DNA from 4 places in the Streptomyces sp. NBC_00328 genome. Region 1 is predicted to be linked to each of the others. Evidence: riboswitches for the same ligand, from Rfam matches in the RefSeq annotation. Region 1 holds a riboswitch; each other region holds the start of a gene.
The links. A riboswitch is a leader RNA that binds a small molecule or an ion and turns the genes downstream of it on or off. The one in region 1 is predicted to bind cyclic di-AMP.

Region 1 (5,557 bases):
ACAGTCTCTGCCGGGGCATGAACGGGTTCTGACGCGCACCATTGTGGACCGCCCCACTGACAACGCCGACCGCGACCCGTCCGTAGCGCCCCCGCGGCGCGCTGCGCGGGCCTCGCGGGGACCGCTCCCGGACGGCCGTCCGGCCCGGTGCCAGACGGCCCCGAGCGCGTTCGCGGCGGTTCCCGGTGTGCTTCCCCCGGTGTGCGGCAACACGCACAAGTCTCGCTCTCGGCGTACGAGGTGCGGGAACTTCGCCAGCCGTCCGCGCGCTTGCATACAGTGGCAGGACCGACAGGAATGACGTAGTTCCGCGATCGAAGGGACGTACATGCCCATGGGTCACACGGCCACAGCTGAGGCAGGCTCCGGCGGCCTGACAGCGACCGAGCACCGCCTGGCCAACGGCCTGCGCGTGGTGCTCTCCGAGGACCATCTGACCCCGGTCGCCGCGGTGTGCCTCTGGTACGACGTCGGCTCGCGCCACGAGGTCAAGGGCCGGACCGGTCTCGCCCACCTCTTCGAGCACCTGATGTTCCAGGGCTCCAAGCAGGTCCACGGCAACGGTCACTTCGAACTCGTCCAGGGCGCCGGCGGCTCCCTCAACGGCACGACGAGTTTCGAGCGCACCAACTACTTCGAGACCATGCCCGCCCACCAGCTGGAGCTCGCCCTCTGGCTGGAGGCCGACCGCATGGGCTCGCTGCTCGCGGCACTGGACGACGAGTCCATGGAGAACCAGCGCGACGTCGTGAAGAACGAGCGCCGGCAGCGTTACGACAACGTGCCGTACGGCACCGCCTTCGAGAAGCTCACCGCGCTCTCGTACCCCGAGGGCCACCCGTACCACCACACCCCGATCGGGTCGATGACGGACCTGGACGCGGCCACCCTGGAGGACGCCCGCGCGTTCTTCCGCACCAACTACGCGCCCAACAACGCGGTCCTGTCGGTCGTCGGCGACATCGACCCGGAGCAGACGCTCGCCTGGGTCGAGAAGTACTTCGGCTCCATCCCCGGGCACGACGGCAAGCCCGCCCCGCGGGACGGCTCGCTTCCCGACATCATCGGCGAGCAGGTGCGCGAGGTCGTCGAGGAGGACGTACCGGCGCGCGCCCTGATGGCCGCCTACCGGCTCCCGGAGGACGGCACGCGCGCGTGCGACGCGGCCGACCTGGCGCTCACCGTCCTCGGCGGCGGCGAGTCCTCCCGGCTCTACAACCGGCTCGTACGCCGTGACCGCACCGCCGTCGCGGCCGGGTTCGGCCTGCTGCGGCTCGCCGGAGCGCCCTCCCTGGGGTGGCTGGACGTGAAGACGTCCGGCGACGTCGAGGTCCCGGTCATCGAGGCCGCCGTCGACGAGGAGCTCGCCCGGTTCGCCGAGGAGGGTCCCACGGCCGGTGAGATGGAGCGCGCCCAGGCCCAGTTGGAGCGCGAATGGCTCGACCGGCTCGGCACCGTGGCGGGCCGCGCCGACGAACTGTGCCGGTACGCCGTCCTGTTCGGCGACCCGCAGCTCGCCCTGACCGCCGTGCAGCGCGTTCTCGACGTCACGGCGGACGAGGTCCGGGAGGCCGCCAAGGCCCGCCTGCGCCCCGACAACCGCGCGGTGCTCGTCTACGAGCCGACCACCGCCGAAGCAGCCGACGCGGCTGACTCCGCCGACGAGACCGACGAGGAGGCGGCGAAGTGACCGAGCTCGCCACCATGGACTTCCACCCGCAGCCCCAGGCCGGCCAGCCGAAGCCGTGGGCGTTCCCCGCCCCCGAGCGGGGCACCCTGGACAACGGTCTGACCGTGCTGCGCTGTCATCGCCCCGGCCAGCAGGTCGTGGCCGTCGAGGTGAACCTCGACGCGCCGCTGGACGCCGAGCCGGCGGGCCTGGACGGCATCGCCACGATCATGGCGCGCGCCTTCTCCGAGGGAACCGACAAGCACTCGGCCGAGGACTTCGCCGCCGAACTGGAGCGCTGCGGCGCCACGCTCGACGCGCACGCCGACCACCCCGGTGTGCGCCTGTCCCTCGAAGTGCCCGTCTCGCGCCTGGCCAAGGCCCTCGGCCTGCTCGCCGACGCCCTGCGGGCCCCCGCGTTCGCGGACAGCGAGGTCGAGCGGCTGGTGACCAACCGGCTGGACGAGATCCCGCACGAGACGGCCAACCCCGCCCGCCGTGCCGCCAAGGAGCTCTCCAAGGAGCTGTTCCCGGCGAGCGTGCGCATGGCACGCCCGCGGCAGGGCACCGAGGAGACCGTCCAGAACATCGACGCGTCGGCCGTTCGCGCGTTCTACGAGAGGCACGTGCGCCCCGCCACGGCCACCGCCGTCGTCGTCGGCGACCTGACCGATGTCGATCTCGACGAACTGCTCGCCGACACGCTCGGCTCCTGGACCGGCTCGGCCGCCCAGCCGCGCCCCGTGCCGCCGGTGAGCGCCGACGACACCGGCCGTGTGATCATCGTCGACCGCCCCGGTGCCGTCCAGACGCAGCTGCTCATCGGCCGGGTCGGCGCCGACCGGCACGACCGCGTGTGGCCCGCGCAGGTCCTCGGCACCTACTGCCTCGGCGGCACCCTCACCTCGCGCCTGGACCGCGTCCTGCGCGAGGAGAAGGGCTACACCTACGGAGTGCGGGCGTTCGGACAGGTCCTGCGTTCCGCGCCGGACGGCACGGGTGCCGCGATGCTCGCCATCAGCGGCTCGGTCGACACCCCCAACACCGGTCCTGCGCTCGACGACCTGTGGACGGTGTTGCGCACCCTCGCGGCGGAGGGCCTGACCGACGCGGAGCGCGACGTCGCCGTGCAGAACCTGGTGGGCGTCGCGCCCCTCAAGTTCGAGACGGCCGCGGCGGTCGCGAGCACGCTCGCGGACCAGGTCGAGCAGCACCTGCCGGACGACTATCAGGCGACGCTCTACCGGCAACTGGCCGCCACCGGCACCGTGGAGGCCACCGCGGCGGCCGTGAGCGCCTTCCCGACGGACCGTCTGGTGACCGTCCTGGTGGGCGACGCGGCGCAGATCGCGGAGCCGGTCAGGGCCCTCGGAATCGGTGAAGTCACCGTGGTGGCAGCCGAGTAGAGCCCGTGCGACGCGTCAGGGCCCTGACGGCTGAAGAGCCGTCAGGGCCCTCCCTTTTCCGGAAGCCGCTCCCAAGATGTCCGTATTCGTATGACGGCCACCGTTCTGCCCTGTGGGATGCGTTACAAAAATCGTGATCCGTTTGTTGTTCGAAAGTTGCCCCGCTTAGCGTCAGTGCGGCTGTTCGTCACGCAGTGCGCCGCGCCCGCGGCACCGGACAGTCATCGCCGAGTCCCCCATGACGCGAGTCAGGGGAGCCGGGGACCCACACGTAGTCCCTGGGGTGAATCGGACGCCCTCTCCGGAGGGAGCCCGTAGGAGACCTTCCTGCTCCGAACCCGTCAGCTAACCCGGTAGGCGAGAGGGAAGGAAAGGATCAGCCCCTACATGGCGTTCACCTGTGGCACCGGCAAGCACCGTCGTACGAGCCGCGTGCACAGCACGACCACCACGACCGCCGTCGGGGTCGCGGCGCTCACCACCACCGGTGTCATCGGAACCCTGGCCGGCCCCGCGTTCGCCGCGGAAGCCTCCGTCGAGCAGACCGGGCTGACCCAGACCGTCACGCTCAACGACACGGTCGCCGACCAGATCGACGCCCAGGCCTTCGCGCAGCTGCGCGCCGCCGACGAGGCCGCCGCGCGCAAGCAGGCCGAGCAGACCGCGCGCAAGCAGGCCGCGGAGCAGGCCCAGAAGCTGCGCGAGACCAAGGAGCGCGCCGCCCGTGAGGCCGAGCGCAAGCGCCTGAACACGTTCGTCATGCCGATCACCGGTTCGTACGTCTCCACCGGCTACCAGGCCAGCAGCAGCCTCTGGTCCTCCGGCAGCCACACCGGCGTCGACTTCCACGCCGCGTCCGGCACCTCGGTCCACGCCGTCGGCTCCGGCACGGTGGTCACGGCCGGCTGGGGCGGCGCCTACGGCAATCAAGTCGTGATCAAGATGCACGACGGCACGTACACCATGTACGGCCACCTCTCGTCCATCGGTGTGTCCGTGGGGCAGACGGTCACTCCGGGGCAGCAGATCGCTCTGTCGGGGGACACGGGCAACACCACCGGTCCGCACCTTCACTTCGAGGCCCGTACGACCGCCGAGTACGGATCGGACATGGACCCGGTCGCGTACCTGCGCTCGCACGGCGTCAACGTCTGACGACCGCTTCGCGGCTTCTTCACCGCTTTCGATGCCCCGGCTCACCGAGCCGGGGCATCGTCGTTTCCGGATGCCGTCTGTCCAAAAAATATCCATGGATTCAGGCCTGCCATCGGAAATTCAGGCTTCCTGCAATAGAGTCACTGAACAAGCGTCAATCGACGGCGTTTCACGGGGATTAAAGCGGAGGTCGGTCATGCGTATTCCGGCGCACTCGGTGTGCACGGCGATCCGTGACGACATCGTCGCGGGTGTCTACGAGCGCGGCGGCCGCCTCACCGAGGAACTGCTCGCACGCCGGTACGGCGTCTCGCGCGTCCCCGTGCGCGAGGCCCTGCGCACGCTGGAGGCCGAGGGGTTCGTGGTCACCCGCCGGCACGCGGGCGCGTGTGTCGCGGAGCCCTCCGAGCTGGAGGCCGCGGACCTCCTGGAGATGCGCATGCTGCTGGAACCGCTGGGTGCCGCGAGAGCCGCGCAGCGGCGCACGGAGGCCCACCTGAAGGTGCTGCGAGGTCTGGTCAGGCTGGGGCAGGAGCGCTCAAGGCGAGGCCACAGCGAGGATCTGCGCTCGTTGGGCGGCTGGTTCCACGAGACGCTCGCGCAGGCGTCCGGCAGCCCCGCGCTCACCTCGACGCTCGCCCAGCTGCGTCACAAGATCGCCTGGATGTACTCGGTGGAGGCGCCGGCCGACCCCGCGGAGTCCTGGGCGGAGCACGGCGGCATCGTGGACGCGGTCGCCCGCGGGGACAGTGAGCGGGCCCGCGCGATCACGGCCCTGCACACCGAGCGCGCCACGGCCGCGCACCGGCTCCGATTTCCCGGCGGCGACCGGCCGGACCGTGTGAGAAGTTCGCAACATCCCGTAAACATGACGGGCCCGCGTCATTAACACGGGCGCCGTATACAAAGAGGGATATTCGGCAGGGGCTCATTTCTGATGCCCTTTTATGCGTGTGTCCGGAATTTCGGCGCACGCCATTCCCGTGGTCATGGTGCGAGGTCGTACATGGCATGTGGGGAATTCCGAGCGAGGGTACGGAAAAACAGCCGAGCCGCGCCACCCGGTGAAGGGGGGCGCGGCTCGGCCGCTCGTGTCCGGGTGCCTCGTGGGCGGCTCAGACGGTCTCGGGGAGCTCGTCGAGCCCCTCGGCGACCAGCTTCGCCAGACGGTCGAGAGCGGCATCCGCGCCCTCGGAGTCCGATGTGAGGACGATCTCCTCGCCGCCCTGGGCGCCCAGGCCGAGGACCGCGAGCATGGAGGCCGCGTTGACGGGGTCCCCGTCGGCCTTGGCGATCGTCAAGGGGATGCCGGAGGCCGTGGCGGCCC
Region 2 (5,557 bases), 1.4 Mb from region 1:
AGCGGGTCGAGGGTCGGCTGCGCGAGCAGCCCGGCGTAAGGGGAGCCGAGGGAGCGGGCCGCCGCGCCCGCGTCGAGCACGTGGTCGCCGAGCCGTACGCCGACGCGTCGCTCGGGGTCGCCGGCCGGGTCGGTCAGGGAGAACACGCCGTACGGCAGGTTGTGCGGGCCGAAGGGGTCGCCCTCGGGGACATCGAAGGGGGGCATCGGTTGGTGCCTCGCTTTCGGATTCGTACTCGCCATGTGATCCATGCGTTCCACGCGTTTCATGTGGTCGGGCACACGTTACGGGGGAGTGTCCCCGCTGCGGCAGGGCCTAAAGGGTTTGCAATGTCCGTATTGGTCCCGCGCGGAGCCGGAGGTCGCTGGGCGGCGGGTGCGCCGAAGCCGGGTGACGGGTGCCGCTTCTCGGTTCCGTGGCCGCGCTTCACGGACCTGCTCGCGGCTGCCCGAGGCTGCCCGCGGCTGTCTCGTACGCTTCCGTGGCGCACTTCCCAAGGCGGGAGGAGTTCGTCTCTGCCCGGCCCAACGGGCTTGTCCGTGAACGGACTTGCCGATGTCCGGCCCCGGTGGCCGGCGTGGTGCGGTACGGCGGCCGAGGTGGCCTGTCGGCGAGTTGGCCTTTGTCCAGGGGGTGTTGGGGAAATGTGGTCGGTCGTGTGCGGGAAAGTCGGTGTGGACGGAAGTGGAGCGTGGGTGATCCGAAGCGGTCGCAACGCGCTTACCACCGTGCGGTGAACGGCGTTGCTGACGGGATACCGGACGTCGTCCGGTTCAGGCCGGGCCGATGAGTCGTTCGATCCGTATTCTTCGGATCATGGCCGCTCCGACTGCATATTCACTCATCGCCACTGACCTGGACGGAACGCTGCTGCGCGGCGACGACACACTCTCCGACCGGTCACGTGCCGCGTTGGCGAAGGTGACCCGGGCAGGTGCCCGGCATCTCGTGGTCACGGGCCGACCCGCACCACGCGTGCGACCGCTTCTCGACGAACTCGGCGGCGAGGGACTGGCGGTGTGCGGGCAGGGGGCGCAGCTGTACGACGCCGGCGCGGACCGCATGCTGTGGTCGGTGACCCTGGACAGGGAACTGGCGGAGACGGCGCTCGGCAAGATCGAGGCGGAGGTCGGGCTGCTGTACGCGGCGGTCGACCAGGACGGCGTGGACGGGCTGACGCTCATCGAGCCGGGCTATGTCATGCCGCATCCGACCCTGCCCGCGGTGCGGGTGCCGCGCCGGGACGACCTCTGGGCGGAGCCGATCAGCAAGGTGTTGCTCCGTCACCCCTCCTTGTCCGACGACGAGTTGGCGTCGGCGGCACGGGGAGTGGTCGGTTCGCTGGCGACGGTCACCATGTCCGGACCCGGCACCGTCGAACTCCAGCCATGCGGGGTGACCAAGGCGACGGGCCTGGCTCTCGCCGCGGCGCACCTCGGGCTCACGCCGGACGCGACGCTCGCCTTCGGTGACATGCCCAATGACATCCCGATGTTCGACTGGGCGGCCCGAGGTGTGGCGATGGCCAACGCCCATCCGGAACTGAAGGCGGTGGCCGACGAAATCACCCTGTCGAACGAGGACGACGGGATCGCGGTCGTGCTGGAGCGCCTCTTCGGCTTCTAGTGCCGCGACAGGCAACGTTCGCCCCGTCGCGACTCCCGGCACGCACTCTCGCCGCACCGGCCGAAAGCCCAAGTACATCCAGTACGAGGACTTCCGGCCGGCACGCCGAGAGCACGCACCGGGCGCCGCTCCTTGACGGGCAAACGTTGCCTGCCGCGGCACTAGCGGCGCAGGCGCCCCAGCCTGGCGCGCCCGCAAACGCACACCCGCCGACACGCCCGCCCGGCGCACCCACGAACGCACACCCGCCGACACATTCGGAGCGCACCCGCCCGCCGTGCCCACGGACGCGCACCCGCCGCCGCGCCCGCGGACGCACACCGGCCGACGGGACCGCAACGCACCCGCCGACGGGCCGGGAAGGCGCCGTCGGCGGGTGCGGAGGAAGACGGGGTGCGGGGTGCGATCAGTAGGCGCCGTTGACGTTGTCCATCGAGCCGTACTTGTCGGCCGCGTAGTTGCAGGCCGCGGTGATGTTGGCGACCGGGTCGTAGATGTTCCACGACGTGCCGGCCACGTGGTACGCCTGGAACGTGGGGTCGATCACCTGGAGCAGGCCCTTGGAGGGGATGCCCGCGGCGGCGTTGGAGTCCCAGTTGTTGATGGCGTTGGGGTTGCCGGAGGACTCGCGCATCACGTTGCGGTGGATGCCGTCGTAGCTGCCCGGGATGCCGGCCTTGGCCATGACGTCCAGGGATTCCTTGATCCAGCCGTCGAGGTTGTTGGAGTACGTCTTGGCGGCGGCCTGGGTGACGGTGGTCGACTTGGCGACGGCGGCGGTCGCCTTCGCCGTGGTGCGGACGGTCGTCGACTTCAGCGTCTTCGTGCCCACGGTCAGCTTCAGGCCCGGACGGAGGTGGGCGGGGTTGTCACCGATGACCGCGCGGTTCGCCGCGTACAGCTTCTTCCAGCCGCCGCTCTTGGGGTACTTCTGCGCCACCTTGGAGAGCGTGTCGCCGGCGACCACCTTGTAGGTGACGAGCTGCACGTTGGGGATCACCGCGGTGTGGGCGGCCTGCGGGGCCTGCGCCGGGGTGGCGGCGCTGGCGCCGGTCGCGCTCACGAGCGGGAGGGCGAGGGCGATGCCGCCCGTTCCGGCGGCGATCATGCCCCGGGTGATGACGTTGGTCTTCATGCGGCGGTGCTTGCCTCGTACGGGCATGACGAATTTCCTCTCCGACGCCTGCGAGGTGAGCTGTCGGGTTCGGGCGGGAGATGCCCGGCCGCGCTGTGGGCGCGGCTTCACCCCAAGCCGGTCCGGTGTGCCCGGATCGGCGGCTTACCTGTGGTTCCCCCGCTCCTGCCGTGCGTGGGTCGATGGGTTGCCGGGCGGCGGCAGGATTCGGCGATCCGCCCGGGGTCGACCAGAACGTATGCGAGAGCACATGTCCGAAACAAGATGAGATTTGACCGCGAAGATCGCTTTCTCCTGGTTAATGCACGGGTAAAAAGTCCGATTGCGCCGGAATTAGATCCTCAACTTGCCTTTGGCAAACGGGTTGGGTCGCGAAGGGCGCGCGGCGGGAGTCCGGTTCGCCGGTGACCCAACTCACGAGACCAAAGAGCATCAAGGCGGCATGAGGGGTAATTCGGGCATCGTCCTTGCGGTGGAAGCCGCCGCCGAGCCCTTCGCGGGGTACCGAGAGGCCCCTGGCGCGGCGGGAATTGTGGCGCGGGACACATCGGGGAACGTGGCCGCCCGGTGGCGGGCGCGCCTCCCGCACGCGAGCCGAAGCCGCCCGGACGCAAGCCGAAGCCGCCCGGACGTGGACCGAAGCCGCCCCGACGCGGTTCCGAACCCGGGCCGGTGCGCGGTGAAGTGCGCCTCGCGCCACCGGTGTTCGGCGCGAGAGTGTCCTGCCGCCGTCCGGGGCGCGGCGATACGCCGGGGCCCGCGCCATGAGCGCGTCGCGCCGGCCCGGGCCTGGGGCGCGTGTGGATGCGCAGCGGTCCGAGGGAGTGAACTCCCGTGCCGGCGGGCCCAGTCAGCCGGCTGTGCGCGGGATGCGCTTCTCCCAGGTTCGATGGAAGACGACCTCGTCGCCGTCCTTGCAGACGAGTTCGTCGGTCGTGACGAAGTCCTGTGCGTCGCAGGTGATGGCGGAGACCGTCTCGACGCGGGCGTCCCACGGCAGGTCCGGGCGGTGCAGTCGGATCGACCAGGCCGAGTGGGCGCGGGCGGACAGCGGGTCCGAGGTGTCGATCGTGTACGTCTCCCGGGCCTCCTCCGTGCATTCGAGGCCGTCGGGGTACACGCGGGTACCGCCGCGCCCCGGGTCCACCTCAAGACGCCAGGTCTCCGCGGCCACGTCGCGCAGGACCAGGCGTCGGGGGCGGGGCTCGTCCAGGGTCGCCGAGACGGTCACGCCGAGGGGTGCGAACTGCTCCGGTTCCTCGAAGGCGACCGAGGGGTCCGACTCCGTTGCCCGTACCGGGAGTTCCAGGACGCTGCCGATCGGCTCCAGGGTGAAGCCCTCCTCCGAGCCCGGCTGGGGCCAGATCCAGGGCCAGTACGCGGAGGAGACGCCCAGCCGGATCCGGTGGCCCGCCGGGAACGCGTAGCCGATGGCGGTCAGGTCGAACACCACGTTCTCCGTGGTACCCGGTTCCCAGGGAACCGCCCGGTCGGGGCCCCGGCGCGCCGAGAGGTTCAGGGTGCCCCGGGTGACGAGCGTCGACGCTCCGTCCGGGGCCACGTCGCACAGCCGGGCGATCACCTGGCCCCTGGGTGACGCGGACGTCAGCCGCAGATTGACCCGGGGCCGGCCCAGTACCCAGGTCTCCTCAGGCACCTCGAACTCGAAGCAGGCCGAGCGGGCGTCCTCCTCCCGTTGGTCCGGCGGCAGGTCGGCGTCGTCGCCGGAAGGGAACAGCCGGCCCGCGTCGACCCCCGTGTGCTGCGGGGAGCGCACCGGCAGCGGGGCGCCCTGGAGCGCGTACGCGACCGGGGTCACCGAGGGCGAGGGCCAGGCCGGGTCACCCACCCAGCGGCCGGGGATCCGCGCGTACACCGTCGCCGGAGGGTGCGCGTCCATCACGTACGAGCGCAGAAGGGGGACGGAGAGCGCGTCCGTCTCCTCGTCCCTGAGCCAGTGGTCCCACCAGCGCAGCGTCTCCTGGAGGAAGCCGATCGCCGGTCCGGGCGGCAGGCCCCGGTCCGGGTACTGGCGGGACCAGGGGCCGATGAGACCTCGTACGCGATCAGGCGGCAGGTTCCGCACCAGGCGCAGCACCGTGTCGCGATGCGGATCGTGCCAGCCGCCGACCGCGAGGACCGCGGCGCGGATGGCCCCGTACTCCTCGCGGAGGCTGTCGTGGCGCCAGTACGCGTCCCTGGTCTGGTGTGCCAGCCAGGTGGGCGCGGCGGGGCGGATCGCCTCCAGCCGTTTCTCCCACATGCTCCGCCACATGCCCTCGCCCACGTGCGCGGGGTCCGGCGGGCGGGCGGCGAAGGCGAGCAGTCGGGCCGACCGGGCGTGCGTGTCGACGGCGAGGACGGAACCTCCCGCATGGTGCACGTCGTTGTCATAGAGGTCGTCGGTCGAGCAGACCGTGACGATCGCCTTGAGCGGCTCGGGCGCGCGGGCCGCGGTCCGGAGGGAGTCGAAGCCGCCCCACGCGATCCCGAACATGCCGACCCGGCCGGTGCACCAGGGCCGGGCCGCCAGCCAGGAGACCACCTCCACCCCGTCGTCCGGCTCGTTCCCCGTGTCCTCGTCCCCCGGCACTCCCTCCGAATTGCCGTGGCCGCGTACGTCCACGCGGACGGAGGCGTAGCCGTGCCCGGCGTACCACGGATGGCGCTGCTGGTCGCGCGGGGCCGTCCAGTCGGTCAGGCGGTACGGGAGGTACTCCAGGAGCGCCGGTACGGGCTCCTCGGTCAGCGGCCGCCAGATCCGGGCGTACAGACGGGTGCCGTCCGAGAGAGGGA
Region 3 (5,557 bases), 2.3 Mb from region 1:
GGCCGGGTAGAAGCCGGAGAGGAGCCGGGGAGAAGCCGGGTGCCGGCGCCGCTGGAGGGGCGCGTTTAAACGGGTGTGCTTCGGGTCCCGCGGATGGCGTACACTGGTTTCAACGACGCGGGGTGGAGCAGCTCGGTAGCTCGCTGGGCTCATAACCCAGAGGTCGCAGGTTCAAATCCTGTCCCCGCTACTGAAGGCCAAGGGCCGGAACTCGGATTCACGAGTTCCGGCCCTTGGTGTTTGCCCCCACCGGTTCCGCCGGCCGCTCCGGGCTCCTTTCCGGCCTTCTTCCGGCTTCTTCCGCCTCCTTCCGCTGCCTTTCGGCCGCTTTCGCCTTCTTCCGGCCGTGGTTCCCCGGAGCCGGTCCCGGTTCGCGCGGTGCTTCGGGCCGGTCCAGGTCCGCTCCGGCAGGCGGTGTCCTCCCCCGGTCGGGCCACACCGGTCGCCCGCCGCCCCCGTACCGGGTCTTCTGGACGGGTGGCGGGGCAGCCGGCAGGTGAGTGGCGGACCGGACGGCCCCGTGACCGGGCCGACCGGCTGTCCCGCGGTGTCCGCGGGTCCGGGAGCGTCCCACCGCCCGGTCCGGCGGCGGGAGCGCAGCCGCGCGGGATCGTGTACGCACGCGCCTTCGTCCGGATCCTGCCCGTGCTGTTCGTCGCCGCCGGGGTCGTCTACGACTACCTCACCCCGTCGGAATTCACCGCGACCCCCCTGTTCGCGGCCGCGCCCCTGGTCGCCGCACCTCTCCATTCGCTGCGCGGAACCGTTCTCACCGGCGTCCTCGCCGTCGGCGCCGTGCTCATCACCCACTTTGTCCTCGGCATCGTCCTTCAGGTCGACGCGGTCACCGAGGTGGTCACCGTGGCGATGGCCGCGGTACTCGCCGTCCTCATCAACACGGTCGTCCGGCGCGGCGACGAACGGCTCGCCTCCGTCCGGGAGATCGCCGAGTTCGCGCAGCGTGCCGTGCTGCCCGAGCCCGAGGCGCGGATCGCCGGACTGGAGGTCGCGGCCCGGTACGAGGCAGCGCAGGAGGACGCGTTCATCGGCGGGGATCTGTACGCCGTGCAGGACTCCCCGCACGGTGTACGGCTGGTCGTCGGGGACGTACGGGGGAAGGGGATGACCGCGGTGGCCACCGTCGCGACGGTGGTCGGGGCGTTCCGGGAGGCGGCCGAGCAGGAGGCGACCCTGGAGGGCGTCGCGGAGCGCCTGGAGCGGGCGCTGACGCGCGCGGGCACCCGGCGCGACAGCGTCGACGCGGCCGAGGGGTTCACGACCGCGGTCCTCGCCGAGATCCCGCACGGCGAGGACGTCGTACGCGTCGTCAACCGCGGCCACCCGCCGCCCCTGTTGCTGCATCCCGACGGCACGCTCCGCACCCTCACCGCCGAGTCCTTCGCGCTGCCGCTCGGGATGAGTGAACTGGGAAGCCTGCCCGCCCCGACGGTGCGGGAGGGATTTCCGCGCGGGACGACGCTGCTGCTGCACACCGACGGACTGTCCGAGGCCCGTGACGCGCGGGGGGAGTTCTTCGACCCGGCCGCCTGGCTGGCCGGACGGGTCTTTCCCTGCCCCGACACGCTGCTGACCGCCCTCTTCGAGGCGGCCCGCCTGCACACGGGCGGCGCGCTGACGGACGACATGGCGCTGCTCGCCGTCCGGCGCCCGTGACGGGTGCTCGCCGAGGGGAGCCGCGCGTTGTCCGGGAGGTCTTTCACCCCCTGGGCGACGGCTTTTCCGGGCTCGGTCACGAGCGGTGACCGGGCGGTGCCCCTCCGCGTAGCATCTGACTTACCGTCAGGAAAACCCGTGTCGACACCATGCGGTCAACTCGCCCGTTTTTCATCGCTCATGACCCCAAAGTCCTGGCCAAGAGCCGTTAATGATCAGTCGGAACGGCTTGGAATTCGGTGCCTGGGTCTATTAACGTTCGATAACGCAGCGCGGTCGTCACAACCGTCACAAGAGGCGGCTCCGTGCGCGCACGCGCCGAATCCCGTAAGGGAACCGGGGAACCAACTCGTGGGGTGAATCGAGCGTATTCCGCCGTGGAAGCACGGTGGCCGTACGCGCGTAGGAGACCTTCCTGCTCCGAACCCGTCAGCTAACCCGGTAGGCGGCAAGGAAGGAAAGGAGTGCGCCAGGTGGCGTCCAACCGGCCCGCTCAGCCAACCTCGTTCGCGCCGAACGAAACACACACCTTCGGCTACGGCAAGGACGAGGGACCCTGGGAGGAGTGGAATCCCACCGCGGATTCCGTCGCTCCCGTCCGCGGCCGGCACCGCACGGGCAAGCAGCGCGGCGGAGGACTCGCCCGCAGCTCCACGGTTCTCGGCGTCGGCGTCATAGCCGCCGTCGGCGCGGGTGGTATCGCCAGCGCCGCTCCGGGCAAGCCGCCCGTCTCGATCTCGCTGCCCGACCTGTCGTCGGTCACCGATTCGGCCAAGGCCCTGATCTCGGACGGCGGATCCAGCACTCCCAAGGGCTCCACGACCCCGCTCACCAGCGCCGGTCTGACCACCGCCGACGAGGCCCAGGGCACCACCGACGCCGGTGAGGCACTGCGCGACCGCATCATGCAGCAGGCCCAGTCGCAGCAGAACCAGGCCGACACCGCCACGCAGCAGGCCGCCCAGACGGCCGCCGCGAAGAAGGCCGTCGACCTCGCCGCCAAGCAGCAGAACGAAGCCGAGGCCAAGGCCGACGCCGTGAAGGAGAAGGCGGAGGAGGCGGCCAAGGCGAAGGCCGAGCAGGAGCGCCTCGCCGAGCTCGCCAAGAGCTACTCGCTGCCGACGTCCTCGTACACGCTGACCTCGACCTTCGGCGAGGCCGGTGCCCTGTGGTCCTCCGGCTACCACACCGGACTCGACTTCGCGGCGCCCACCGGCACGCTCATCAAGGCGGTCCACAGCGGCACCATCACGGAGGCCGGCTGGGCCGGAGCGTACGGCTACCGCACGATCCTCACCCTCGACGACGGTACGGAGCTGTGGTTCTGCCACCAGTCGTCCATCAGCGTCAGCGTGGGCCAGAAGGTCGCCACCGGTGATGTCATCGGGCGCGTGGGTGCGACGGGCAATGTCACCGGGGCGCACCTGCACCTCGAAGTGCACCCCGGCGGCGCCGCCACCGGCATCGACCCGATGGCGTGGCTCCAGAGCAAGGGCCTCAACCCCTAACCCCTGATTTCCGATCTCCGGCAGCCCTGACGTCAACCCCCCCGACGTCAGGGCTGTCGGTCGTCCGGGCGCGGACGACGGCCCCCGGCCCAGGTGATTGCGGAATACATCCGTCCGGGACGGGTGTTGAGCCCGTACATGACTTCTCTTCGCAAGCTCGGTTCGTCCGACCTCGAGGTCTTCCCGCTCTCCCTCGGGGGCAACGTCTTCGGCTGGACGGCCGACGAGACCCGGTCCTTCGCCGTGCTCGACGCCTACGCGGCAGCCGGCGGCAACTTCCTCGACACGGCCGACTCCTACTCCGCCTGGATCGAGGGCAACGAGGGCGGCGAGTCCGAGACCATCATCGGCAAGTGGCTGAGGACCCGCGGCAACCGCGAGGACATCGTGGTCGCCACCAAGGTCAGCCAGCACCCCGCGTACCAGGGTCTGTCCGGTGCCAACATCAAGGCCGCGGCCGACGCGTCGCTGCGCCGCCTGGGCACCGACCACATCGACCTCTACTACACGCACTTCGACAAGCCGGACGTGCCGGTCGAAGAGATCATCGGTGCCCTCGACGAGCTGGTGACGGCCGGCAAGGTGCGGCACATAGCCGCCTCCAATATCTCTCCGGAGCGGCTGCGGGAGTCCCTGGAGTTCTCCGACCGCGAGGGCCTCGCGCGGTATGTCGCGCTCCAGCCGCACTACAACCTCGTCTCGCGCGACACCTACGAGGGCTCCCTGCTGGAGGTCGCCTCCCAGGCAGGTCTGGCCGCCGTCCCGTACTTCGCGCTCGCCTCCGGTTTCCTCACCGGCAAGTACCGCCCCGGCACGACGGTCGACTCGGCCCGGGCCGCGGGCGCGGCCAAGCACCTCGACACGGAACGCGGGCCGCTGGTCCTCGCCGCCCTCGACGAGATCGCCGCGGCCCACGGCGTCGCCGTCCCGACGGTCGCCCTCGCCTGGCTGGCCGCACAGCCGACGGTCGCCGCGCCCATCGCCTCCGCCCGCACCGTGGAGCAGCTCCCGGCCCTGCTGGGGGTCGCGGACCTGGTGCTGACGGACGAGGAACTCACGCGCTTGACGCAGGCGTCGGCGTAACGGCCGTAGCGCGGGCGCGCGGACCCGGGTACCCACCGGCCCGTGGCCCAGGTGCGGGGGACCGGACCGGTGGTGTCCACCGGCCGGTCCCGGGCCGGGCGTCGGGCCCTAGGAGCGGTACGGGTTGTACGCGGGATACGGGGCCGGCGCGGATGCCTGTGCCGGTGGGCCGTAGGGCCGGGCCGGCGGGGCGATGTAGCCGTACCCGGGGGCCGGCCAGGGCGGCGGCGCGGGCAGCGGTGCCGTGGCGCGGGCCGCGTAGGCGAGGGCCGGACGGGCGATCTCCCGGCGGCGCCACAGCTGGTCGAGCAACTCGCGCTCCCGCACGACGAAGTCGGCGCCCGCACGGCCCCGGCGCCCCCGGTGGCGCAGGAACGCCAGCGAGGTCGCGTACGCCTCGTACTCCGCCACCGAACGTGCCGCGCTCTTCCCGAAGTGGTGGCCGGCCCACTCGCGCGCGAGCTGCCGCGCCCGCATCGAGCCGAGGACCCACGGTTCGGCCGCGCCCAGCCAGCCGGCGGCGGTGTACACGGGCAGTTCGGCGCGCACGGTCCGCAGCTCGCGCTGCCGGGTCCAGACGACCAGCCAGGTCAGCAGCCCGAACGCGGGCACCATGAACGCCGCGTACACACCGAAGAACCCGAACCGGCCGAAGCCCGCCGAGCTGTTCCAGATCGCGTGCATGCCCATCGCGAGCAGCAGTCCGGTGAGGGGCAGCAGCACCCGGCGCGCGTGCTGGCGTTCGGCGGACAGCGCCGCGACGCCGAAGCCGAGGCCCGTCAGCACGGTGAACAGCGGATGCGCGAAGGGCGACATGACCACGCGGACGAAGAACGTCGCCGCGGTGACCGAGGCGAGCCCGCTCTCCCCGCTGAGCTGGTCGGTGCCGAACGCGGTGCCGAGATAGAGGATGTTCTCGGTGAAGGCGAAGCCGGTGGCGGTGACCCCGGCGATGACGACACCGTCGACGATCCCCGTGAAGTCCCGTCTGCGGAAGAGGAAGACGAGCAGGACGGCCGCCGCCTTCGCCGACTCCTCGACCACGGGCGCTATGACGGTCGCGCCGAGCGTGTCGGCGCCGGAGGGATCCGCGGTCGTCATGGCTATCCAGCGGGTCGCGAAGCTGTTGGCGACGATCGCGATGAGCGCGGCCGCGCAGGCGCCCCAGGCGAAGGAGAAGAACAGGTTGCGCCAGGGGCCCGGCTCGACCCGGTCCAGCCACCGGAAGGCGGCTATGAGCAGCGGCACGGGGAACACGGCCAGTCCGAGGCCGACCAGGAAGCCCTCGGTCC
Region 4 (5,557 bases), 1.2 Mb from region 1:
AGGACGCCCTGGTCGTCGTTGTTCCACAGGTACGGATCCACGTGGTGCGCCGCGACGAGTCCCGCCCCGGCCAGTGCCGAGATGCCCAGCGCGCCGGCCGCGATCCAGTGGTCCCCTGCGCCCTTCCTCACCTCGCCCAGGTCGAAGCAGGCGAACGAGAGCACGTAGAGCCCGATCCCCAGCCAGAACAGCACCAGCGCGGTGTGCGCGAGCCAGTCCGGGCCCACGGCGGTGGCGATCGTGGCCGCGAGGACCGAGAGCCCCTGGGTGGCCACGCAGACGAGGAACACCTCGCCCGGCATACGGCGCCGCAGACGACGCAGGACGGCCCACAGCAGAACCGGCCAGAGCACGGCCGACAGCGCGAGCAGGGCTTCGGCGAGCTCGTGCCACCCCAGTGCGGAGAACCGGGTGCCGAGCACGGTGGTCGCCGCGACCGCGTCGAGCCCGGCGGGTGTGCCGGCCTGCCGCGCCCACCGCTCCCGGTCGCCCACCAGCCGGACCGCGAGGTCCGCGGCGAGCCCGGCCCAGGCGAGCGACGCGAGGACCAGCGCGATCCGGGAGAGGGTCTCGTGGCCGGTCAGGTGCAGCCCGATCGAGATGATGCCGGTGGCCATGACGGCGGTTCCGGCGGTGGCCGCCCACCCCGCCCGCCGGGCGCGGAGCGAGGTGCTGTCCGGCATGTCCGGTGTGTCTGACATGTTCTCGATGCTAGGGACCTCCGCACCGGGTTGCGGGCGGGCCACGCGCGGGCGGGAGACGAAAACGCGGGGCACGCGTGGGGACCGGGAAGCCCCCGCGCGTGCCCCGCGAGAGCGGCGCCCGTGTCCCGGTCTACGCCGGGCGCACCACGCTGTGGATCGCGGAGGTGCCGTCGTAGTAGATCGACTCCTCGCGGACGTACGCGCCCGGCTTCGGCGCGTGGATCATCATGCCGTCGCCGATGTAGAGGCCGACGTGGCTGATGTCGTCGTAGAAGAAGACCAGGTCGCCGGGCCGGGCGTCGGCGAGGGAGACCGTCGTGCCCGCGTTCACCTGGTCGTAGGTGACGCGCGGGAGGCTGACGCCGGCGGCCTTCCAGGCGGCCTGGGTCAGGCCCGAGCAGTCGTAGGAGTCCGGGCCGGTGGCGCCCCAGACGTACGGCTTGCCGATCTGCGCGCGGGCGAACGCGAGCGCCTCGGCCGCCTTCGACGAGGGGTCCGTGGCCGTCGATCCTGTCGACGAGCCGGAAGCCGTGCCGGTCGTGGTGCCGGACGACGACTGCTGCTGGGCGGCCTTCTCGGCGGTGGCCTGCTGCCGTGCCAGCTCCGCCGCCTTGGCCGCGGCCTGCTCCCGCTTCTTCTTCTCGATCGCCGCCAGCCGCGCCTTGTCCTCGGCGTTCAGCTTCGAGAGCAGGGAGCGGGCCTCGGTGAGCTTGTGCTGCACCGTGGCCTTGGACGTCTTGAGCTCCTTCTGCGAGGCGGTCAGTGACTCCAGGTTCCGGGTGGCCTCCGCCCGCTTCCTGGTGGTGGCGGCCTGCTCGGTGATGTAGTCGTCGACGGCCGCCTTCTGGCGGTTCGTCAGACGGCTCATCAGCTGGGTCTGGTCGAAGTAGTCCTGGGGGTTGTCGGCGAGCAGCAGGGTCGCGGTGTCGGGCGCGGAGGCCCCGGTGCGGTACTGCGCCGCGGCGAACGACCCCAGCTCCTCGCGCGCGGTGTTGAGCTTCTCGGTGCGCCGGGCGACGTCGTCGAGCAGGGTGTCGACGCGCTCGCGCTGCTCGGCGGTCTTCTCCCGGGTCGCGTTGTACTTGTTCGTGGCCGTCTCGGCCTGGTGGTAGAGGTCGTCGACCTTCTTCGAGACCGCTTCGATGCTGGGCCGGGGCTCGGCCGAGGGGGCGGCGTTGGCGGTCTGGGAGAGCAGGGCCACGGAGGTGATGGCCGCTGTGGCGAGGGCCGGGGTCCGTATGCCTGCGATGCGCGCACCCGTGGGACGCGCCTTGCGGTGTGACGCCAAGAGAGGCGACTCCTTCCGTCATCCGCCTACCGAGTTAGCTGTCGGGTTCGGGCGGGTGGTTCCGGAAGGCTGCCCTACGGTCCTTGCCCCACAAGGCGGTTGGACCGATTCACCCCAAGATCGGTGGGTCCCCGGCTCCGGGGCCTCGCGGCGTACCGGACTCGGCGGAGGCCGCTCGGCCCGGCGAGGTTCGCCGGTCGCGGTCGGGCGGCCTTCCGGCACGCTAGCCAACCGGTGTGGCCCGTGTGAAGGTTGATGTGCGATATGCCCGATACATTTTCGTGACCACTGCCGTGTGTCCCGCGGGCGGCGACCCGCTCGTCCGCCCCGTCGAACGGACCCCGCTCGCTCCGGTCCGCTTGCTCCGAGCCGCTCGCCGGAGCCGCTTGTTCCGAGCCGCTCGCCGACGGAATGTCGCGCCGGGTGACCGCTCGGCCGCCTCCGGTCACGGGGTGTGAGGTGTCGTGGCCGGAAGGCCGCCTTCCCCGGGGCGTCCGCCGGGACCCTGGTCACACTTGCGGCCGAGTTCTCGAGGTGGCGGCGGGCTGTCGGTGGGGCGGCCTAGACTCGGAGAGCGATGAGCAGCCTCTTTGACGACAGCTTCCTGGCGGACCTCAAGCCCTCCGGGGCCCACGAGGACGAACACCCGCCGCCGCCCGAGGACGAGCACGTACCGGAGCCGGTTCCGGACGATCTGTTCGGCGGGAAGTTCGACATGCCGCCGAGCCGGGACGCGTACTACCGCGACGGTGCGCCCAGGCCCGCCGTGGACCCGGCGGCCCTGCTGGACGGACTGAACGAGAACCAGCGCGCGGCCGTGGTCCACTCCGGCTCCCCGCTGCTCATCGTGGCCGGTGCCGGCTCCGGCAAGACCCGCGTGCTCACCCACCGGATCGCGCATCTGCTCGGCGAGCGGAACGTCCACCCGGGCCAGATCCTCGCGATCACCTTCACGAACAAGGCCGCGGGCGAGATGAAGGAGCGCGTCGAGGCGCTCGTGGGCCCGCGCGCCAACGCGATGTGGGTGATGACCTTCCACAGCGCCTGTGTCCGCATCCTGCGCCGCGAGAGCAAGACGCTCGGCTTCACCTCGTCGTTCTCGATCTACGACGCCGCCGACTCCAAGCGGCTGATGGCGCTCGTCTGCCGTGATCTCGACCTCGACCCCAAGCGTTTCCCGCCGAAGTCGTTCAGCGCCAAGATCTCGAACCTGAAGAACGAGCTGATCGACGAGGAGGACTTCGCCGCCCAGGCCACCGACGGCTTCGAGAAGACCCTCGCCCAGGCGTACGCGATGTACCAGTCGCGGCTGCGCGAGGCCAACGCGCTCGACTTCGACGACCTGATCATGACCACGGTCAATCTGCTGCGCGCCTTCCCGGACGTCGCCGAGCACTACCGCCGCCGCTTCCGGCACGTCCTGGTCGACGAGTACCAGGACACGAACCACGCGCAGTACGCCCTCGTGCGGGAGCTCGTGGGGACCTCCGAGCACCCCGTGGACGTACCGCCCAGGGAGTACGACCTGGCACCCGCCGAGCTGTGCGTCGTGGGTGACGCGGACCAGTCGATCTACGCCTTCCGCGGCGCGACCATCCGCAACATCCTCCAGTTCGAGGAGGACTACCCGAGCGCGACGACGATCCTCCTGGAGCAGAACTACCGCTCCACCCAGACGATCCTGTCCGCCGCCAACGCGGTCATCGAGCGCAACGAGTCCCGCCGCCCCAAGAACCTGTGGACCAACGCGGGCGCGGGCTCGAACATCACGGGCTATGTCGCGGACACCGAGCACGACGAGGCCCAGTTCGTCGCCGACGAGATAGACCGTCTCTCCGACGCGGGCGAGGCCAAGGCCGGCGACGTCGCGGTCTTCTACCGCACGAACGCGCAGTCCCGTGTCTTCGAAGAGATCTTCATCCGCGTCGGCCTGCCCTACAAGGTCGTCGGCGGCGTCCGCTTCTACGAGCGCAAGGAGGTCCGGGACGTCCTGGCGTACCTCAGGGTGCTGTCCAACCCCGAGGACTCCGTCCCGATGCGCCGCATCCTGAACGTGCCCAAGCGCGGCATCGGCGACCGCGCCGAGGCGATGATCGACGCCCTCTCGCAGCGCGAGAAGATCAGCTTCCCGGCGGCGCTGCGCCGCGTCGACGAGGCCTACGGCATGGCCGCGCGCTCCACCAACGCGGTCAAGCGGTTCAACACGCTCATGGAGGACCTCCGCACGATCGTCGAGTCCGGCGCGGGCCCGGCCACCATCCTGCAGGCGGTCCTCGAACGCACCGGCTATCTCGCCGAGTTGCAGAACTCGACCGACCCGCAGGACGAGACCAGGGTCGAGAACCTCCAGGAACTCGCCTCCGTGGCCCTGGAGTTCGAGCAGGAGACCGGTGAGGGCGAGAACACGGGCGGACTCGCCGCGTTCCTGGAGCGGGTCGCGCTCGTCGCCGACTCCGACCAGATCCCGGACGAGGAGGACGGCAACGGCGTCATCACCCTGATGACCCTGCACACCGCCAAGGGCCTCGAATTCCCCGTGGTCTTCCTGACCGGCATGGAGGACGGCGTCTTCCCGCACATGCGCGCGCTCGGACAGGTGAAGGAACTGGAGGAGGAGAGGCGCCTGGCGTACGTCGGCATCACGCGCGCGCGGGAGCGGCTCTACCTCACCCGGTCCTCGGTGCGCAGCGCGTGGGGCCAGCCCTCGTACAACCCGCCCTCCCGCTTCCTCGAGGAGATCCCGGCGACCCATCTGGACTGGAAGCGCACGGGGGCGACGGCGTCCAGGCCCGCCGGTCCCGTCTCCGGCGTCGCCGCCTCCCTCTCGTCCTCGCGTTCGCGGTCCGCGGCCTCGGGTGCCTCCGGGTTCGCCACCCGTCGCGGTGCCACCGAGAAGCCGGTGGTCTCGCTGGCCGTCGGGGACCGGGTCACGCACGACCAGTTCGGCCTCGGCACCGTCGTCGGTGTGAAGGGGACGGGCGCGAACGCGGAGGCGACGGTCGACTTCGGAGAGCCCAAGCCGAAGCGGCTGCTGCTGCGGTACGCGCCGGTGGAGAAGCTGTAGTCCGCGAGACCGTTCGCGTGAACCGGTCGACGGGGATCGCGGTGACGGATCGCGGTGATGGATCCGGGTGGCGGATCAGGGTGACCGATCGCAGGGCCCTTGGCCGTCCGGAGACGGCCGGGGGCCCGCGGTCACGCGGCGTCCGGGTTCTTACGTGGGGTCCAGGCCGTGGCTGCGCAGCCACGGCAGCGGGTCGATCGCCGCACCGCCGGCCGGGCGGACCTCGAAGTGCAGGTGCGGGCCGGTCGAGTTGCCGGAGTTCCCGGAGAAGGCGATCTGATCACCGGCCTTGACGGCGGTGCCGGAGGGGAGCTTGTACGTGGAGAGGTGGCAGTACCACGTCTCGGTGCCGTCCATCGCGGTCACGATCATCATGTTGCCGTAGGCGCTGTTCCACTGCGTCCGGACGGTGCCGTCGGTCGCGGCCATCACCGGCGTCCCGTAGGAGACGGGGAAGTCGATGCCCGTGTGCACGGACATCCAGTTGATGCCGGCCTGGCC

Region 2: another riboswitch for cyclic di-AMP. It lies ahead of OG485_RS25275 (transglycosylase SLT domain-containing protein); the one in region 1 lies ahead of OG485_RS31355 (M23 family metallopeptidase).
Region 3: another riboswitch for cyclic di-AMP. It lies ahead of OG485_RS21275 (M23 family metallopeptidase); the one in region 1 lies ahead of OG485_RS31355 (M23 family metallopeptidase).
Region 4: another riboswitch for cyclic di-AMP. It lies ahead of OG485_RS26290 (C40 family peptidase); the one in region 1 lies ahead of OG485_RS31355 (M23 family metallopeptidase).

The regions. Positions count from the first base shown of each region.
Region 1 covers NZ_CP108013.1:7,132,519-7,138,075, forward strand. The annotation lists gene OG485_RS31345 (M16 family metallopeptidase) at 329-1,690, shown strand; gene OG485_RS31350 (M16 family metallopeptidase) at 1,687-3,075, shown strand; cyclic di-AMP (ydaO/yuaA leader) riboswitch at 3,291-3,450, shown strand; gene OG485_RS31355 (M23 family metallopeptidase) at 3,463-4,230, shown strand; gene OG485_RS31360 (GntR family transcriptional regulator) at 4,427-5,119, shown strand; gene OG485_RS31365 (HPr family phosphocarrier protein) at 5,346-5,557, opposite strand, start outside.
Region 2 covers NZ_CP108013.1:5,753,592-5,759,148, forward strand. The annotation lists gene fahA (fumarylacetoacetase) at 1-206, opposite strand, end outside; gene OG485_RS25270 (HAD family hydrolase) at 817-1,626, shown strand; gene OG485_RS25275 (transglycosylase SLT domain-containing protein) at 2,033-2,788, opposite strand; cyclic di-AMP (ydaO/yuaA leader) riboswitch at 2,792-2,952, opposite strand; gene OG485_RS25280 (CocE/NonD family hydrolase) at 3,612-5,557, opposite strand, start outside.
Region 3 covers NZ_CP108013.1:4,870,544-4,876,100, reverse strand. The annotation lists gene OG485_RS21290 (dihydrofolate reductase family protein) at 1-10, shown strand, start outside; tRNA gene OG485_RS21285 (tRNA-Met) at 117-190, shown strand; gene OG485_RS21280 (PP2C family protein-serine/threonine phosphatase) at 613-1,674, shown strand; cyclic di-AMP (ydaO/yuaA leader) riboswitch at 1,981-2,137, shown strand; gene OG485_RS21275 (M23 family metallopeptidase) at 2,148-3,182, shown strand; gene OG485_RS21270 (aldo/keto reductase) at 3,321-4,265, shown strand; gene OG485_RS21265 (PrsW family intramembrane metalloprotease) at 4,374-5,557, opposite strand, start outside.
Region 4 covers NZ_CP108013.1:5,967,386-5,972,942, forward strand. The annotation lists gene OG485_RS26285 (tellurite resistance/C4-dicarboxylate transporter family protein) at 1-683, opposite strand, end outside; gene OG485_RS26290 (C40 family peptidase) at 835-1,992, opposite strand; cyclic di-AMP (ydaO/yuaA leader) riboswitch at 2,001-2,169, opposite strand; gene pcrA (DNA helicase PcrA) at 2,570-5,056, shown strand; gene OG485_RS26300 (M23 family metallopeptidase) at 5,207-5,557, opposite strand, start outside.